Regions from separate parts of the Paraburkholderia sp. SARCC-3016 genome, predicted to be linked through region 2. Evidence: predicted binding sites of a transcription regulator. Region 2 holds the regulator's gene; the other holds the start of a gene.
The links. Region 2 encodes HrcA, which represses chaperone genes, less so after heat shock. Its sites were predicted from a motif close to TTAGCACTCNNNNNNNNNGAGTGCTAA; they were not measured.

Region 1 (8,334 bases), on a different contig from region 2:
AAGGGAGTGGTTTCGTGTGCGATGCGGCGGATCGTGGACAGACTGATCGATGGTGCGGTTTCGTCAGGCGAGCGGTTCGCGGACCTTTCCAGTTCACGCAATACTTGGTCGTGCACGGTGCGCAAGGTTGATCCATCGCGAACAAAGTAGTAACGCCGAAGCATGCAGTCCACTACTCGACGGATTTCCGGGGCTGTCTGTCGAATCCTGCGACGCCCGACGTAGCCCGGAACCAGGCTGGTTGGGTTGCTACCGCTTTGTTCGTATAAGCGCATCCATTGCATCACTGTCGACACGCTTGGAGGCGTCGAATCGCCACGCGCCTGTGCCAGTGTCGCTATCGCTTCCATGATTCGCGAGCGCTGCCCCTTTGAGATGCGGTGCCGGCTCATGTACTTCACGTATTCGTGTGCCCGGATGTATCGTTGTTTGTGATGTTCCGGCAAAGAATCGGTACATACGATCCGACTCGTTCGAGACATCTCTCCCGTTTGATTTGTTGCATCGGCGTCGCGCACGACAACGATTTTCGCGGATAGTATTTCCGCGGTCAGCTTCCCAATCGATATCTTCCGGATCCGACCAGTCTCACAGTTTTCGAGTTGCACACTTCCGCCATCTAATATCCTCTGTACTTGCCACTGTGAATCACCGCAACGGAGGATGAGACCCCGCTCGAGCGTGTATATGCTCACGACTGCCTCCCGAAGGGATAGACGCGTTGCGAATCGCTGAAGCTAAGTGCAGCATTAGTTCGCAAGAAGCGGCGTCCAAGCAGATGCAGGACAGCCGATGCCGGCACACCGGCTGTCGAGGCGAGCGTACCGAGAGCGATACCATCCGGAGATCGGGCAGCGAGAGCTAGCACGCGAGTGGTCAGTTCGGGGGCGAGGTGACTGCGCGCATGGCGCAGGAGAATCGCAGCGCGCTCGTGACGTCCGTCAGCCTTGATCCATTTCTCGGTGGCGAGCATGAAATCGAAGCCCTTTTCACGCAGCATCTCAGATGCGCGTTGCAGTCGCGGCTTGTTCCGGACGCTCACTGAATGCTCTTCGGGCTTTACCTCGACGACGAGCCTTTGCTCGGGTCCTGTCAGCATAAAGTCCGGCACGTAGCGGCCGAGGGCGCCCAGATCAATGAAAAATGGCTGGTGGACAATTGACGTGACTTCGGGGTCGAGGAGCGCCAGTCGTACGAAGTCTCGTTCGAGCAGGCTTTCGTACTCGATAGGCGTTGACTGGAACCACGAACATGCGATGAGACCGACCCGTCGATGAGGGGAACGGGTTACGACCTTGCGGACGCTTGCCATGAAGCTTCTCCAAGCAAAAAGGAATCCGTCTTCCCGAAGGGAAGTGCTTGAAGAGGACTTGACAGGTCCGAATGCATTACCGATACTGAACCTGCCACAGTCGTGTATCGAAAGATGCACGCGGACGCCGCCTAGTCCTCCGGGGTTAGGTGGCGTTTTTATTTTCTACATGGGTATCTCCTTCACAGCGCGATCGTGCTGCGCGCCGTCCTCAGTCGTGCATCTGACATCACGCTTCATGGACGTGATAATCGTCGATAGTTCGCGCATTTGTGCACGGGACAGAGTCGGAAGTAGCTCAGATAGCTGCGCACATATGTCATAGGCGTCCGGCAGTGCTCCGGGCGGGGGAAGGCTTTCGCGCCGCGATGTATTGAAGGCGCGCCACAACGCCGCTTCGTCCTCGGAAGTGAGGTCCAGCGTTGCGACAATTTTTCGAACGAGGTTCTTGTCTTTCGGAAGCTTTGTGCCGCACTCAAGCGCCGAGATGTATGTCTGGCGATATCCAACGCGTTCGGCGAATTCGCCTTGTCCCAACGCCAGCCGGGCGCGTAGTGTACGCAGTGCAACGGAGAAAGGACTCATCGCTGCCTCGTGAATATTCTGCAGTTAGGCTAAGTAATTTTTCCCCGCTTTTCAAGATTGATTTTTCAGTTCTTGTGAAATGCATTGCATTTCAACGAAACTGTTTTGCGTTATCAAAAAGATGTCTGACTGTTCGTGAAAAATGTCCGCCTAGTTCGACGGGGAGCTCATTCTTGAGCGCCGGAGCGTAACCCGATGCTGAGCATTGTTGCGCGCGCGGGGATTAAGGATGCGGATGCGTCGGACCGGCAGATCCACAGTCGGAAGGGCTGTCTGCCGATTCATGAATGACCTCCAGCGGAGCTGAAGCTACCAGCTTCAGCAGCAACTTCATGTCGGGATAACGGAACATGGGGAGACGGAAGCCTCGTTCGGGTACAGGACGGTGAATTCTCCGGGTCTGAGGTAGCCACGCGGGAATATATGCAGGTCGAGTAGGTCCGACGATCCGCGTTCCACCCGTCCCTTAGACGAGATAGTCGATCGGGAACAGATCCGGCCATCTGGCTGCCCAGTGGGGGAGGCGCTTGTTGATCAGCCACGGCGGTCTGACCCACCAGCTGCAGACGGATGGTGCGGTCGATGGACAGCGTGGACGAGCGGGGCACGGACATGTGTTGTGCTTGCAACGATCTAAGCAAATGGTCGTTCGTCGTCAACTGATGGCCGCCAATCCGCAATGCTAAAATCTGCACCGATCTGACACTTTCGCCACTGGAGGTCTATGAGCAACCTAACAAAAATAGTCCAGAAGTTCGAGTCATCACAAAATGCACTGGTCCTTCAGGCTTCCGACCTCTCTCTGCAAACGATCGCGCAAATGGTCCAGAGCAAGGCGATTGATGTTTCGCCAAAATATCAGCGGCGCGAGCGATGGAAGCCCCTTGCACAGGCGGAACTGATAGAGTCGTTCTTGATCAATGTTCCTATACCACCCGTCTACCTAGCGGAAGATGACTTCGGTACTTATTCGGTCATTGACGGCAAGCAACGGATCACGACGATTCATCGGTTCCTTTCCGATCAGTTTGCCCTAGAGAGCCTTCATAAATTCCCGGAGGTCAATGGGCTCAAATTCTCAGGTTTGCCGCCGGAACTTGCCAACGCCTTGAGAATTCGACCATACGTGCGAGTTGTAACACTATTAAAGCAAACGGATCCTGAACTCAAATACGAAGTGTTCACTCGGCTGAACACCGGTGGTGAACCCCTTCTCCCCCAAGAGATTCGTAATGCGCTTTATAGAGGATCGTTCAACGACCTGCTTTTTGAATTGGCAGATGCGCCGTTCCTTCATAGGCAGATGAAGATTGCGACAAAGAAAGAGACACCATACAAGGAGATGCAAGACGTGGAAGCGGTTTTGCGATTTCTAAGTTTGAGTTCGAACTGGGAGGATTTCAGCGGAGACATGCGGTATTCGTTGGATGCTTTCGCGGCGACAAACCGCGCTCTTGGTAAGCCAAAGATCGCGGCAGCTAGGAAGAAATTTGAAACCGCTCTGACACGCTGTCAACACCTGTGGGGAGACGATGCGTTCAGACGCCATCAAGGCGCTGCTTATCGTGACCAGTTCATGTCCGCAATGTTCGACGCACAGATGATAGCTGCATCCGAACTAAGCGAAGCGAGATACCACGCGCTTTCAATCAAGACGGCAGTTGTGCGGAAAGAGACCTTGAAGCTTTTCAAGAATGCTCGCTTCGTCGACGCGATCCGAGTATCTACGAACACACCCAGTAAGGTGTCGTACCGTATCGCCACGATGAAGGATGCGTTGAAGAACATTACCTAAAATGAGCGCAAAAGACTCGTTGCTTGCAACATTGAACGTTCTCAGGGATTGCCTAAAGGATGCCGCGCTGATCGACACCGCATTGACAGTAGAGCACAATCTTCGTGCGAGCATGCTTCGACAAGGCTTGGCGGTGCTGGTATTCGCAACAATGGAGTCGTTCATCAGAGAGCGAACTGGAGAATTACTTCGATCCTTCTCCAATCCTCAACTGGTGTTTTCCGATCTACTCCCACCTTTGCAAAGGGCCACTACCATTGGAGCGTTAGATGGCATTCGTTTTCGCCTCAAGCTACAACCTGCACAAGATAAAATAAATTGGCTCGTTGGAGCACTCGCTCCCGTTGCAACCGCGACGAGCAATCTTGCTCAGCTATCAACGTATTCCTTTGGGCAAGCCGCTTCGAATCTCGTGGAGGACGATGTCTCGGACATTTTGAAAGCATTTGGTGTGCATAGTCCGTGGGTGCAGATAACCGAACTTAGCCGGAGATTGGGCGTCGGAACTCTGGATTGTCAAAGCGAGTTCGTTACAATAAAAGAACGCCGACACGATTCTGCGCACGCTCTTAGCGCGAACGTTTTGCATCCAGATTTGGAAGGCTCGTTGCGTTCAGCGTTAGCAATTTGCATAGGATTCGACTTATTGCTTTCCCATGCGCAGCGGCTAACTAACGATAAGCTCGGACCTAACCGGGACAATCGCCCCGCGATGAAGCATGTGGACGTCCAATTGGTGTTTGTGGCCCCGAAGCCCGGATCAACAGACCGCTTCATTGTGCGAAAGGAGCAACTGCCGCCGCCTGCTACCACCCTAACACGGTCGCTCCGTATCTTGCCAAGCCTTTCTAACGCAGTAACATTTGGTCGTGCTTACGCTGGTTCTCGGAAGCTTCAACTGGTCGTTTTAGACAGTACCTCGACGCCGACGGATTGGGCGACTTGGTAATTAGCAATATTAAATTATAGGAAATATATGTTTCAACATAGTCCATCCGTACTTTCGAAGCCGCGAATGCACCGCATCTGAGCGCCTGCTTCCGAGAATCTCGACAGACCGATCCAGGTCGGGTTATGCCTTTTGGATGAGATGGCGCGCTGGTGCAAACGCGCTCGGTCGTCGGGCGCATGCCCGCCTGTTTGCGACGTTCGACAGAGTAGGCTAGATTGCTGACACGCATTCGAAGGCGTTTGGTATCAGCAATTAAGCATGACGGCTTGCGGATCAACGGCGTCCTCCCGCTGCACCCTTATCGATGTGCTCTGCCGAGCCTAGGGAGTGAGCGATCAAGCGACGAACGCTTCTACCGACACAACAACACTCATGATCGAAACAGAACTAGAAACCGAAACTGGGATGGTACGCTTTAGGAGCTGTCTTCTCGATTGGGTGACACCCATCATTGCTTCAAACCAGCCTAGCCTTGAGTCCGCTGCTGCCGACACATGGGATGCGCTTGCAGGAAAGCCCATACAGGACGGACGTAGCGCGCTGTCGGAAAAACATCGAGCCATTGTAGATATTTTCCAAGAATACATGGAGGTATCTGAAGCGCTGGAAGCTGTGCAGGATGTTAAGGTATATCTGGCACGCTTTCCTTTTTCGAAGACCCGAGTGACAAGAGGTCGCTATTTAGCTCATCAGGTAAGTATTTACCTTAACGAAATCTATATTCTCCGAGTTCGTCTGACAACGCTGGCAAAAGAGGTTCAGAACTGTCTGTCGAGCGCGCCGCAAAAGCAGTTCACCAGACCGTTGATCGCGCCACTGTTCAAGATGATTAAGCAAAGCTTTGACGGGATCGAGAAGACACGGGGAGCGCACGTTCACATCCGACGCTTTGCCGATGACGACATGCGGCGCATCGGAACCCTTGAACTGCTTGCGAGCCGTATGGTTGGTGCCGGCAACCTGGCTCTAGTGGTGTATAGGAACGCGCGCCGGCAGTGGCTGACGCGCATTAGTGATAATGAAAAAGCGATAGACATATTGCTCGACCAGTATGGCGATGCTCTCTGGGCGTCCCTTTTTGCTCCAGGCATGATGTTCGATATGAGCGATGCTCCGGCGAAGCCAAGGAGGTAACGCAATGCGATGTGTGAAGATCCGTCCGCCTGCCAGAACCTCGCTATCCCAACTGTACTAAGACGATGTGCGTCGCAACTGTTGAAGCCGATATCGGAGTGATTGCCTCAAACTATGTCTTCGCGCTTGGCGCGGGTCCTTTTCCCCGTACCCTAGGTCGACGAAGTTGAGGTCGCTGACGTCCTCGAGGCTTACTAGGTCCATCGATACCGTTCGTTACGGCTCGATCCGGATATCGGACGTCCCGAAGTACAAAGCTGCGTAGCGAAGCCGATCCCGATGGTTGGGGTGCGGGTAAACGCCTATCGGTCGGCGACCCTGCCTTGTAAGTCTCAGATGTTGCCGTTAATTGTCGGCCGGCGGTGCCTGCGACGCGCGAAGTCCATAGCTGGGTGTGGACCGTCAAGTGTTTGTTTTTTATGGAATATTTTGGCTGATTGAATGCGTGGATCGCGCGAAAGTACAAAGTTAAGTGAACAAAGTTCAAACTTAACTGAATCTCGACACTCTTCCCCCTTCTTGAATTTGTCACCGCCCCTCCATATAATTAGCACTCGTCGCACTCGAGTGCTAACAATTTCTCCGGCCGGGCTCTCCGGCCGGGTTTGTCCTCAGCGTTCTTCAGTCTCAACCAAGAGAGGAGTATGTATGAACCTTCGTCCTTTGCATGATCGCGTGATCGTCAAGCGTCTTGACCAGGAAACCAAGACCGCTTCGGGCATCGTGATCCCCGACGCCGCAGCGGAAAAGCCCGATCAAGGCGAAATTCTCGCAGTCGGCCCGGGCAAGCGTGACGACAAGGGCGGCCTGATCCAGCTCGACGTGAAGGTGGGCGATCGCGTCCTGTTCGGCAAGTACGCTGGCCAGACCGTCAAGGTCGACGGCCAGGAACTGCTCGTGATGCGCGAAGAAGACATCATGGCTGTGGTGAACAAGTAAGTTCAACGTCCCCAGTTCATTCAAAGGCATTCAAGGAGTTAGAAGATGGCAGCTAAAGACGTCGTATTCGGCGATTCCGCCCGTGCGAAGATGGTCGAGGGCGTGAATATTCTCGCCAACGCAGTGAAGGTTACGCTGGGCCCGAAGGGCCGCAACGTCGTGCTCGAGCGCAGCTTCGGCGGCCCGACCGTCACCAAGGACGGTGTCTCGGTCGCGAAGGAAATCGAGCTCAAAGACAAGCTCCAGAACATGGGCGCGCAAATGGTCAAGGAAGTCGCTTCCAAGACCAGCGACAACGCCGGCGACGGTACCACCACGGCTACCGTGCTGGCACAGTCGATCGTCCGCGAAGGCATGAAGTACGTCGCATCGGGCATGAACCCGATGGACCTGAAGCGCGGCATCGACAAGGCAGTGGCAGCAGCAATCGAAGAGCTGCGCAAGATCAGCAAGCCCTGCACGACGAACAAGGAAATCGCCCAGGTCGGCGCGATCTCGGCGAACAGCGATTCGTCGATCGGCGACCGCATCGCTGAAGCGATGGACAAGGTCGGCAAGGAAGGCGTCATCACCGTCGAAGACGGCAAGTCGCTGCAAGACGAACTCGACGTCGTCGAAGGCATGCAGTTCGACCGCGGCTACCTGTCGCCGTACTTCATCAACAACCCGGACAAGCAGGTCGCCGTTCTCGAGAACCCGTTCGTGCTGCTGCACGACAAGAAAGTCTCGAACATCCGCGATCTGCTGCCGGTGCTCGAGCAAGTTGCAAAGGCCGGCCGGCCGCTGCTGATCATCGCTGAAGACGTCGAAGGCGAAGCGCTCGCTACGCTCGTCGTCAACAACATCCGCGGCATTCTGAAGACCGTTGCCGTCAAGGCGCCGGGCTTCGGCGACCGTCGCAAGGCCATGCTCGAAGACATCGCGATCCTGACCGGCGGCCAGGTGATCGCCGAAGAAACGGGTCTGTCGCTCGAGAAGGCTACGCTGGCTGAACTGGGCCAGGCGAAGCGCATCGAAGTGGGCAAGGAAAACACGACGATCATCGACGGCGCTGGCGAAGCAGCAAGCATCGAAGCGCGCGTGAAGCAGGTGCGCACGCAAATCGAAGAAGCGACGTCGGACTACGACCGCGAAAAGCTGCAGGAACGCGTGGCGAAGCTGGCCGGCGGCGTGGCAGTGATCAAGGTCGGCGCTGCGACCGAAGTCGAAATGAAGGAAAAGAAGGCACGTGTCGAAGACGCTCTGCACGCTACGCGCGCAGCCGTTGAAGAAGGCATCGTGGCCGGTGGCGGCGTTGCGCTGATTCGCGCTCGCGCTTCGATCGCTGGCGTGAAGGGCGACAACGCCGATCAGGACGCAGGTATCAAGATCGTGCTGCGCGCGATGGAAGAGCCGCTGCGCCAGATCGTCACGAACGGCGGCGAAGAAGCAAGCGTCGTGGTAGCAGCGGTTGCCGGCGGCAAGGGCAACTACGGCTACAACGCGGCGACGGGCGAGTACGTCGATATGGTCGAAGCAGGCGTTGTGGACCCGACGAAGGTTACGCGTACGGCACTGCAAAACGCAGCGTCGGTCGCAGGCCTGCTGCTGACGACGGACGCAGCCGTGGTCGAACTG
Region 2 (8,334 bases):
CTCCGCGAGCCGGTCGGGGTCGAGTTCGAGCCGCTGCGCATAGTGGGACAGCGAGTACGACGCTTCCTGCAACTGGATCTCGGCCGGTTCGAGTGCGGCGAGAACGTCGTTGAGCGCCGGGTCGATGTCGGCCAGATCGCGCAGCTTCGAGATGATCGCACCGAGGTGCGTGATCATCGCGTCGTCCGATTCGGACAATGCGCCGAGTGCGCCCTGCACGCCGTCGATCAGGCTGGCCGAATGCGACAGGCGCCGGTGTTCGCTGTTCACTTCTTCCCATTCGCCGGGCTGCGGTGCGAGCTTGTCGAGCTCGGCGAGCTGCCAGGCGAGCCGTTCGCGCTCGAGCTGCAGTTCGCGGTCGCGCGACTGCGCATGCTCGACCGCTTGCGCTGCTTCGCGCCAGTTGCGCCAGCTGCGCGATACGGCAGCGGCCATGTCGCCGAGTCCCGCGTGCGTGTCGAACAGCTCGCGCTGCGCGTCGGGGCGCATCAGCAATTGATGCGCATGCTGGCCGTGGATGTCGACGAGCATTTCGCCGACTTCGCGCAACTGCGCGAGCGTCGCCACCGTGCCGTTGATGAACGCGCGCGAGCGGCCGTTCGCGTCGATCACGCGGCGCAGCAGCACGGTGCCGTCCTGCATTCCGCCGTCTTCGGCTTGAGCTGCGAATGCGTGCTCGTCGAGCCACTGGTCGACGAGCGCGTGCGTGTCGAATTCCGCGGTGATGTCGGCGCGTGTCTCGCCGGTGCGCACGACGCTCGCGTCGGCGCGAGCGCCGAGCGCCAGCGCGAGCGCGTCGATCAGAATCGACTTGCCGGCGCCGGTTTCACCGGAGAAGACCGTAAAGCCGCTGTCGAATTCGAGGTCGAGTGCGGCGACGATGACGAAATCGCGAATCGAGAGGTGGCGAAGCATGGAGTCGGCTTGTTCGTGGTGTCCGGCAGCGTGCAGGTTCAGTTTGGGGATGCGGGCGGGTGGCTTCGGTTCGTGCGGCGTGGCCGGCTTCAGTGATCTGGCATGCTTGCCGGATTACTGCTCTTCTTCATCGTTCTCATGTGACGGATATTCGTTCCAGTGCAGCTTCTTGCGCAGCGTCGCGTAGTAGCTGTACCCGACCGGATGCAGGAACGGCACCATGTGGCGCGAGCGCCGCACCTCGATCGTGTCGCTCAGTTCGAGCGATGTGAACGACTGCATGTCGAAATTCACGTTGACGTCGCGGCCCGACACGATCTGAATGCTGACATTCGAATGGTCCGGCAGCACGATCGGGCGGTTCGACAGCGCATGCGGCGCGATCGGCACGAGTACGATGCCGTCGAGCTGCGGATGCAGGATCGGCCCGTTCGTCGAAAGCGCATAGGCGGTCGAACCGGTCGGCGTGGCGACGATGAGGCCGTCCGAGCGCTGGTTGTACATGAAGCGGCCATCCACCGAGACGCGCAGTTCCACCATGCCCGACACGCCGCTGCGGTTCACGACGACGTCGTTGAAAGCGAGCGCATGATAGAGCGGCTCGCCCGCGCGCATGATGCGTGCCTCGAGCAGCGTGCGCTCCTCCCGTTCGAAACTGCCGCCGAGCATCTGTACGACGATCTTCTGCATGTCCGAGATCGGGATGTCGGTAATGAAGCCGAGGCGGCCGTGGTTGATGCCGATCAACGGTGTCTTGTACGGTGCGAGCTGGCGGCCGATGCCGAGCATCGTGCCGTCGCCGCCCAGCACGACCGCGACGTCGGCACGCGCGCCGATTTCCGCGGGCCGCAGCGCCGGATAGCCGGTGACCCCGATCTCCTCCGCGATCTGCGCCTCGAATACGACGTCGAACCCGCGCCTGGCGATGCAGGACGCGAGTTGCATCAGCGGCTCGCCGATGCCGGGCGTCTGGGGGCGCCCGACGAGCGCAACGGTCTTGAACTGGCTGGTAACTTGCATGCCGGCATTACACCATAGCTGCGGGCCGAAAAGAACCGTCGCCCCGCGCCGGAAGAGCCGTCGCGGCGGGCCGATGGAGTTGTCGTTGCTGGCGCCGGCGCGCGGGAGCGCCGCTGTCTTGCGTGTAGCCGATTATCGTTAGAATGGTGAAGCGCTGATGACAACGGCCGGCGCTTGTCCTTGCAAGCGCGCGAGCGACGGCCTTCGCGGTGCGCTTCGCATGGCGCGGCGGCGCAATGCGTTGCGGGGTGCGTGTTGCAGGTACGCTTAACGCTCGCGGCAGCGTCGTCATTGAGCTAAAATTTTTCGCCATGTTAGATCCTCGCGCACAAACCCTCCTCAAAACGCTGATCGAGCGGTATATCGCCGAAGGTCAGCCGGTAGGCTCGCGCACGTTGTCGCGGTTCTCCGGGCTCGAACTGAGCCCGGCCACCATCCGCAACGTGATGTCCGACCTCGAGGAGCTCGGTCTCGTGATCAGCCCGCATACGTCGGCTGGACGCATTCCGACGCCGCGCGGTTACCGGCTTTTCGTCGACACGATGCTGACCGTCGAATCGGTCGCCGATGAAGAGGCCGTGACACGGGCTGTCAAAAAGACGCTGCAGCCCGACACGCTGCAGGCCGGCGAGCCGCAAAAAATCGTCGCGGCCGCGGCGAGCGTGCTGTCCAACCTTTCCCAGTTCGCCGGCGTCGTGCTGACGCCGCGGCGCAGCCACGTATTCAAGCAGATCGAATTCATGCGTTTGTCCGACAAGCGCATCCTGCTCATCATCGTGACGCCCGAAGGCGACGTGCAGAACCGCATGATGGCGACGCAGCGCGACTATTCGCCGGCCGAACTCATCGAAGCCTCGAACTACATCAACGCGCATTTCGCCGGGTTGTCGTTCGACGAAGTGCGCCGCCGGCTGCGCGAAGAGATCGACCAGCTGCGCGGCGACATGACGACGCTGATGCATGCGGCCGTCACGGCGAGTACCGACGAAACCGATACGGGCGAAACCGTATTGATTTCGGGTGAACGCAAACTGCTCGAGGTGGCCGACCTTTCGTCGGACATGGCGCGGCTGCGCAAGCTGTTCGATGTGTTCGACCAAAAGACGAGCCTCCTTCAATTGCTCGACGTATCGAGCCACGCGCAAGGCGTGCAGATTTTCATCGGCGGAGAGTCGAATCTCGTGCCGATCGAGGAAATGAGCGTCGTAACCGCGCCGTACGAAGTGAACGGCACGATCGTCGGTACGCTCGGCGTAATCGGGCCGACCCGCATGGCTTATAACCGTGTGATTCCGATTGTCGATATCACTGCGCGCCTGCTTTCGTTGACGTTGAGCCAGCAGTAGAGCCGCAGGCGCGTGGCTGTGCGGCGTGCCGCACATTTTCATGCATGTGCCTGCCTTCATGATGCTGCGTTGTGCGGTGCCTGCCAATCTGCCGAATGGCTAGCTTTCGGTCATGAAACGCGCCGCTATAATGGCCTTCACCTGAAACGCTTGTCGTTCGCCCCGCAGCCCTTCGCCTTTAATTCGTTACCTATGCACTTCGATCTCGAGCGGCCTCTGCAGTCTGCTGTCGCGCACCGCGTCGCGGTCCTGCTGATCAACCTTGGCACGCCCGATGCGCCGACGGCGGGCGCGGTGCGGCGCTATCTCGCTCAGTTCCTGTCCGATCCGCGCGTGGTCGAAATTCCGGCGATGCTGTGGCAAATCATTCTCCGCACGGTGATTCTGCCGTTTCGCAGCCCGGCATCGGCGAAGAAGTATGCAGCGGTATGGATGCCCGAAGGGTCGCCGCTCAGGGTCTACACCGAGAAACAGGTGGAAGGCCTGCGCCAGTTGCTGCACGCGAACGACTACGCGGTGATCGTCGACTATGCGATGCGCTACGGCACGCCCGACATCCCGGCCATGCTGAATCAGCTGAAGCTGGCGGGCGCCGAGCGGGTGTTGCTGATGCCGATGTATCCGCAGTACTCGTCCTCGACTACCGCCACCGCGTTCGACGCGGCGTTCGGCGCGTTAAAACGGATGCGCAATCAACTCGAGATCCGCACTGTGCGCCACTATGCCGATCATCCCGCGTATATCGCCGCGCTGGCGGCGCAAGTGAAGCATTACTGGCACGCGCACGGACGTCCGGATTTCGCGGCGGGGGACAAGCTGGTGTTGAGTTTTCACGGCGTGCCCAAACGTACGCTGGACCTTGGCGACCCGTACCACGAGCAATGTCAGCAAACGGCGTCGCTGCTCATGCATGCGCTGGAACTGACACCGGTCGAGTGCCGGGTCACGTTTCAGTCGCGCTTCGGCAAGGCTGAATGGCTTCAGCCTTATACCGCTCCGACGGCCAAAGAACTCGGTGCGGCCGGCGTGCGTCGTATCGATGTGTTTTGCCCAGGATTTACCGCCGACTGCCTTGAGACGATCGAGGAGATCGGCATGGAAGTGCGCGACGAATTCGTGCATGCGGGCGGCAAGGAGTTTCACCGCATTGCTTGCCTGAATGCCTCGCCCGCGTGGATCGCCGCGCTTGGCGAAATTGTCGCGCAACATTTGCAGGGATGGCCGGTGCAGGAGAGTGCGCGGCAAGCAGCGGTGGCATCGTAAGCGAAGTCTGCTGGTGCTGGTGCTGGCGCGTGCAGCGGGCATGCTGTCTGCACCCGTCACCCGGTAACGTGCTTCTGCTTCTGCTCCTGCACACGCGACACGTCAAAACGCACGAGGCGTTCGAACGACAGAAGATGAACTACAAGATTTCGACTGAACCCGGCGCGCGATTGCGCATCGATAAATGGTTGTGGGCGGCGCGCTTCTTCAAGACGCGTTCGCTGGCGGCGGATGCAGTCGAGAAGGGCCGGGTGCGCATCGGCGGTGCGAGCGTCAAACCCGCGAAGGACGTGCGCGTGGGCGATCTCGTTGAAATTGAAATCGAGCGGATTGTCTGGCAGGTGCAGGTGTTGGGCGTGTGCGAGGTGCGCGGGCCGGCCCCGGTCGCTCAGTCGCTTTACGCGGAAACGGACGAAGGCCGGACGAAGCGGCAGGCGGAACTCGAACGGCGCAAGCACTTTCGGGAGCCGACGGCCGCGTTGCACGGCCGGCCGACGAAGCGCGACCGGCGCGTTATCGACAAATTTTCAGGTGGGGATTGAACAGCGACTCCATCGTCGCGTGCACACCACCGTATTCTGTGGTGTGGTCGTTGACGGCGCCGGACATGCAGATGGTCGTGGTTCCCGCGATGAGCACCAAGGCGACCACCGATATTGCGAAGGTCAGTTTCACGGTACTCCCCCAGGAGATGCCAAACGGGAAACGGGCGGTTCACGGTGGTAAGCGATACGTCAGATTAGGGTAAACATGCCTTTTCTGGCGTTCTCAATGAGTTTAGGTCACTCGCGCATCGCGCTCAATCTCAATATGATGACGGGCGAGTCACGGTTGTAACGGCGAGTTTCTGCGATCGTTTTTTGCCCCGTTGCGGTGCAAAAAGGGCTGCAGAGCCGCTTGAAACCGGCGGTGTGCAACCTCATATCGAGTGCTGTCGAGCAGCTGCGCGTGTTGTGAAATTGCAACGCTTTGCGCGCACGGGAACCGCCTGGTCAAAGCGGGCCATGCGCGCGAAACGCGAGCGACATGCAGGCCGTTTTAATAGTTTTAATTCTTTATCGACTTTCAGCGACATGGAAAACACGCAAGAGAAACCGACGAGCCAGAATCCCACGCCCGCCGACGACACCGCGCGCCAGGCCGCCGATGCCGCGGGGCAGCAGCCCGCAGGCGCAGCCAGTGCGGCCGATACGCAGGCATCGAGCGCGGAAGCCGCACTCGCCGAAGCGCAGGCGAAGGTTGCCGAGTTGCAGGAAAGCTTCCTGCGCGCGAAGGCCGAGACCGAAAACGTGCGTCGCCGTGCTCAGGAAGACGTCGCAAAGGCGCACAAATTCGCGATCGAAAATTTCGCCGAGCACCTGCTGCCGGTCATCGATAGCCTCGAAGCTGCCGTCGCGCATTCGTCCGACGACCTTGCGAAGGTACGTGAAGGCGTGGAACTGACGTTGCGCCAGCTGACCGGCGCGCTCGAAAAAGGACGCGTCGTCGCAATCAATCCGATCGGCGAGAAGTTCGACCCGCATCGCCATCAGGCCATCTCGATGGTGCCGGCCGAGCAGGAAGCGAATACGGTCGTCGCCGTACTGCAGAAGGGCTATGTGATTAACGACCGGGTGCTGCGCCCGGCGCTTGTCACGGTCGCGGCGCCGAAGTAAGCGCGGCGCATTCCGTCCGGCATTCGGCGCGGCATTGGCGCGGCGTTTGACGTGTAACGCAATCGAAGTTTCTTGCATTTCGGTTTATGGCCAGTATCCCTGTCGATCCATCCGCCTTCGCCGCTTTCGATATGCAGGAACTGACCGCCGGTACGTTCGACGCCGGCCTCCAGTCGGCCGGCGACGAACTGGCGGTCGTGTTTTTCTGGGGCTTCGATTGCTTCAACTGCGAGATCGCCAAGAAGGCGATGCTCGCGAAGCCTGATGAGATCCGCGCGCTCGGGCTGCGCTGGTTTCACAGCAATGTGTACGAGCATCGCGAGTTGGGCCGCCGGTTCCTGCTCCATGGGGTGCCCACGTGGTTCTTCTTCCATCGGGGCAAGCGTCTGGGCCGGGCGACCGGCTGGCACGGCATCGCTCAGTTCGAAGCCGCCGTGGCGGCCGCTCGTGAGAAAATCCGCGCCGCCGAACAGGTCAACCTCGAGCGCGACAGCAGAAGCGACGGCGCGGCCGCGGCGATTGAAAAAAATTAAAGACCGCATCGTATTCAAGGTCTTGAAAACGCTGCCAGCGCACTTATGTTGGGTGCAGGTATGAATTGAGGGGCGGGACGACCGGTAGAGAACGGCGTTCCCGCAGCGATCAAAGTCAGGAGATTAGTAAAAATGGGCAAGATTATCGGTATCGACCTCGGCACCACGAACTCGTGCGTGGCGCTGATGGAAGGCAATCAGGTCAAGGTGATCGAGAACTCGGAAGGCGCTCGCACGACGCCGTCGATCATCGCGTACATGGACGACAACGAAGTGCTCGTCGGTGCGCCTGCGAAACGCCAGTCGGTTACCAACCCGAAGAACACGCTGTTCGCGGTCAAGCGCCTGATCGGTCGCCGTTTCGAAGAGAAGGAAGTCCAGAAGGACATCGGCCTGATGCCGTACAAGATCGTCAAGGCTGAAAACGGCGATGCATGGGTCGAGGCGCACGGCCAGAAGCTCGCGCCGCCGCAAATCTCGGCGGAAGTGCTGCGCAAGATGAAGAAGACCGCCGAAGACTATCTCGGCGAGCCCGTTACGGAAGCGGTAATCACCGTTCCGGCGTACTTCAACGACAGCCAGCGTCAGGCGACCAAGGACGCGGGCCGCATTGCCGGCCTCGAAGTGAAGCGGATCATCAACGAGCCGACCGCTGCTGCGCTCGCGTTTGGTCTCGACAAGGCCGAAAAGGGCGACCGCAAGATCGCGGTGTTCGACCTCGGTGGCGGTACGTTCGATATTTCGATCATCGAAATTGCGGATGTGGACGGCGAAATGCAGTTCGAAGTGCTGTCGACGAACGGCGACACGTTCCTTGGCGGTGAAGACTTCGACCAGCGCATCATCGATTACATCATCGGCGAGTTCAAGAAGGAGCAAGGTGTCGACCTGTCGAAGGACGTGCTCGCGCTGCAGCGCCTGAAGGAAGCTGCTGAAAAGGCGAAGATCGAACTGTCGTCGACGCAGCAGACCGACATCAATCTGCCGTACATTACGGCGGACGCGTCGGGTCCGAAGCACCTGAATCTCAAGTTCACGCGCGCGAAGCTCGAGGCGCTTGTCGAAGAGCTGATCGAACGCACGATCGAACCGTGCCGCACCGCGATCAAGGATGCGGGTGTGAAGGTCGGCGAGATCGACGACGTGATCCTCGTCGGCGGCATGACGCGCATGCCGAAGGTGCAGGAAAAGGTGAAGGAGTTCTTCGGCAAGGATCCGCGCCGCGACGTGAACCCGGACGAAGCAGTGGCAGTCGGCGCTGCGATTCAGGGCCAGGTGCTGTCGGGCGACCGCAAGGACGTGCTGCTGCTCGACGTGACCCCGTTGTCGCTTGGTATCGAAACGCTCGGCGGCGTGATGACGAAGATGATCAACAAGAACACCACGATCCCGACGAAGCACGCGCAAGTGTATTCGACGGCCGACGATAACCAGTCGGCGGTGACGATCAAGGTGTTCCAGGGCGAGCGCGAAATGGCGGCGGGCAACAAGCTGCTGGGCGAGTTCAACCTGGAAGGTATTCCGCCGGCACCGCGCGGCGTGCCGCAGATCGAGGTGAGCTTCGATATCGACGCGAACGGTATTCTGCACGTCGGCGCGAAG

Region 1: the regulator HrcA is predicted to act here: its motif matches at 6,326-6,352, upstream of groES (co-chaperone GroES).

The regions. Positions count from the first base shown of each region.
Region 1 is NZ_JAVHZD010000010.1:135,648-143,981, forward strand. Features, by position in the region: gene QYH69_RS12370 (transposase) at 1-608, opposite strand, end outside; gene QYH69_RS12375 (TnsA endonuclease N-terminal domain-containing protein) at 692-1,312, opposite strand; gene QYH69_RS12380 (helix-turn-helix transcriptional regulator) at 1,478-1,897, opposite strand; gene QYH69_RS12385 (DUF262 domain-containing protein) at 2,622-3,692, shown strand; gene QYH69_RS12390 (hypothetical protein) at 3,694-4,641, shown strand; gene QYH69_RS12395 (hypothetical protein) at 4,972-5,778, shown strand; gene groES (co-chaperone GroES) at 6,427-6,717, shown strand; gene groL (chaperonin GroEL) at 6,763-8,334, shown strand, end outside.
Region 2 is NZ_JAVHZD010000003.1:60,006-68,339, reverse strand. Features, by position in the region: gene recN (DNA repair protein RecN) at 1-915, opposite strand, end outside; gene QYH69_RS04380 (NAD kinase) at 1,030-1,935, opposite strand; gene hrcA (heat-inducible transcriptional repressor HrcA) at 2,247-3,281, shown strand; gene hemH (ferrochelatase) at 3,474-4,544, shown strand; gene QYH69_RS04365 (RNA-binding S4 domain-containing protein) at 4,679-5,086, shown strand; gene QYH69_RS04360 (hypothetical protein) at 5,058-5,219, opposite strand; gene grpE (nucleotide exchange factor GrpE) at 5,618-6,199, shown strand; gene QYH69_RS04350 (thioredoxin family protein) at 6,286-6,732, shown strand; gene dnaK (molecular chaperone DnaK) at 6,865-8,334, shown strand, end outside.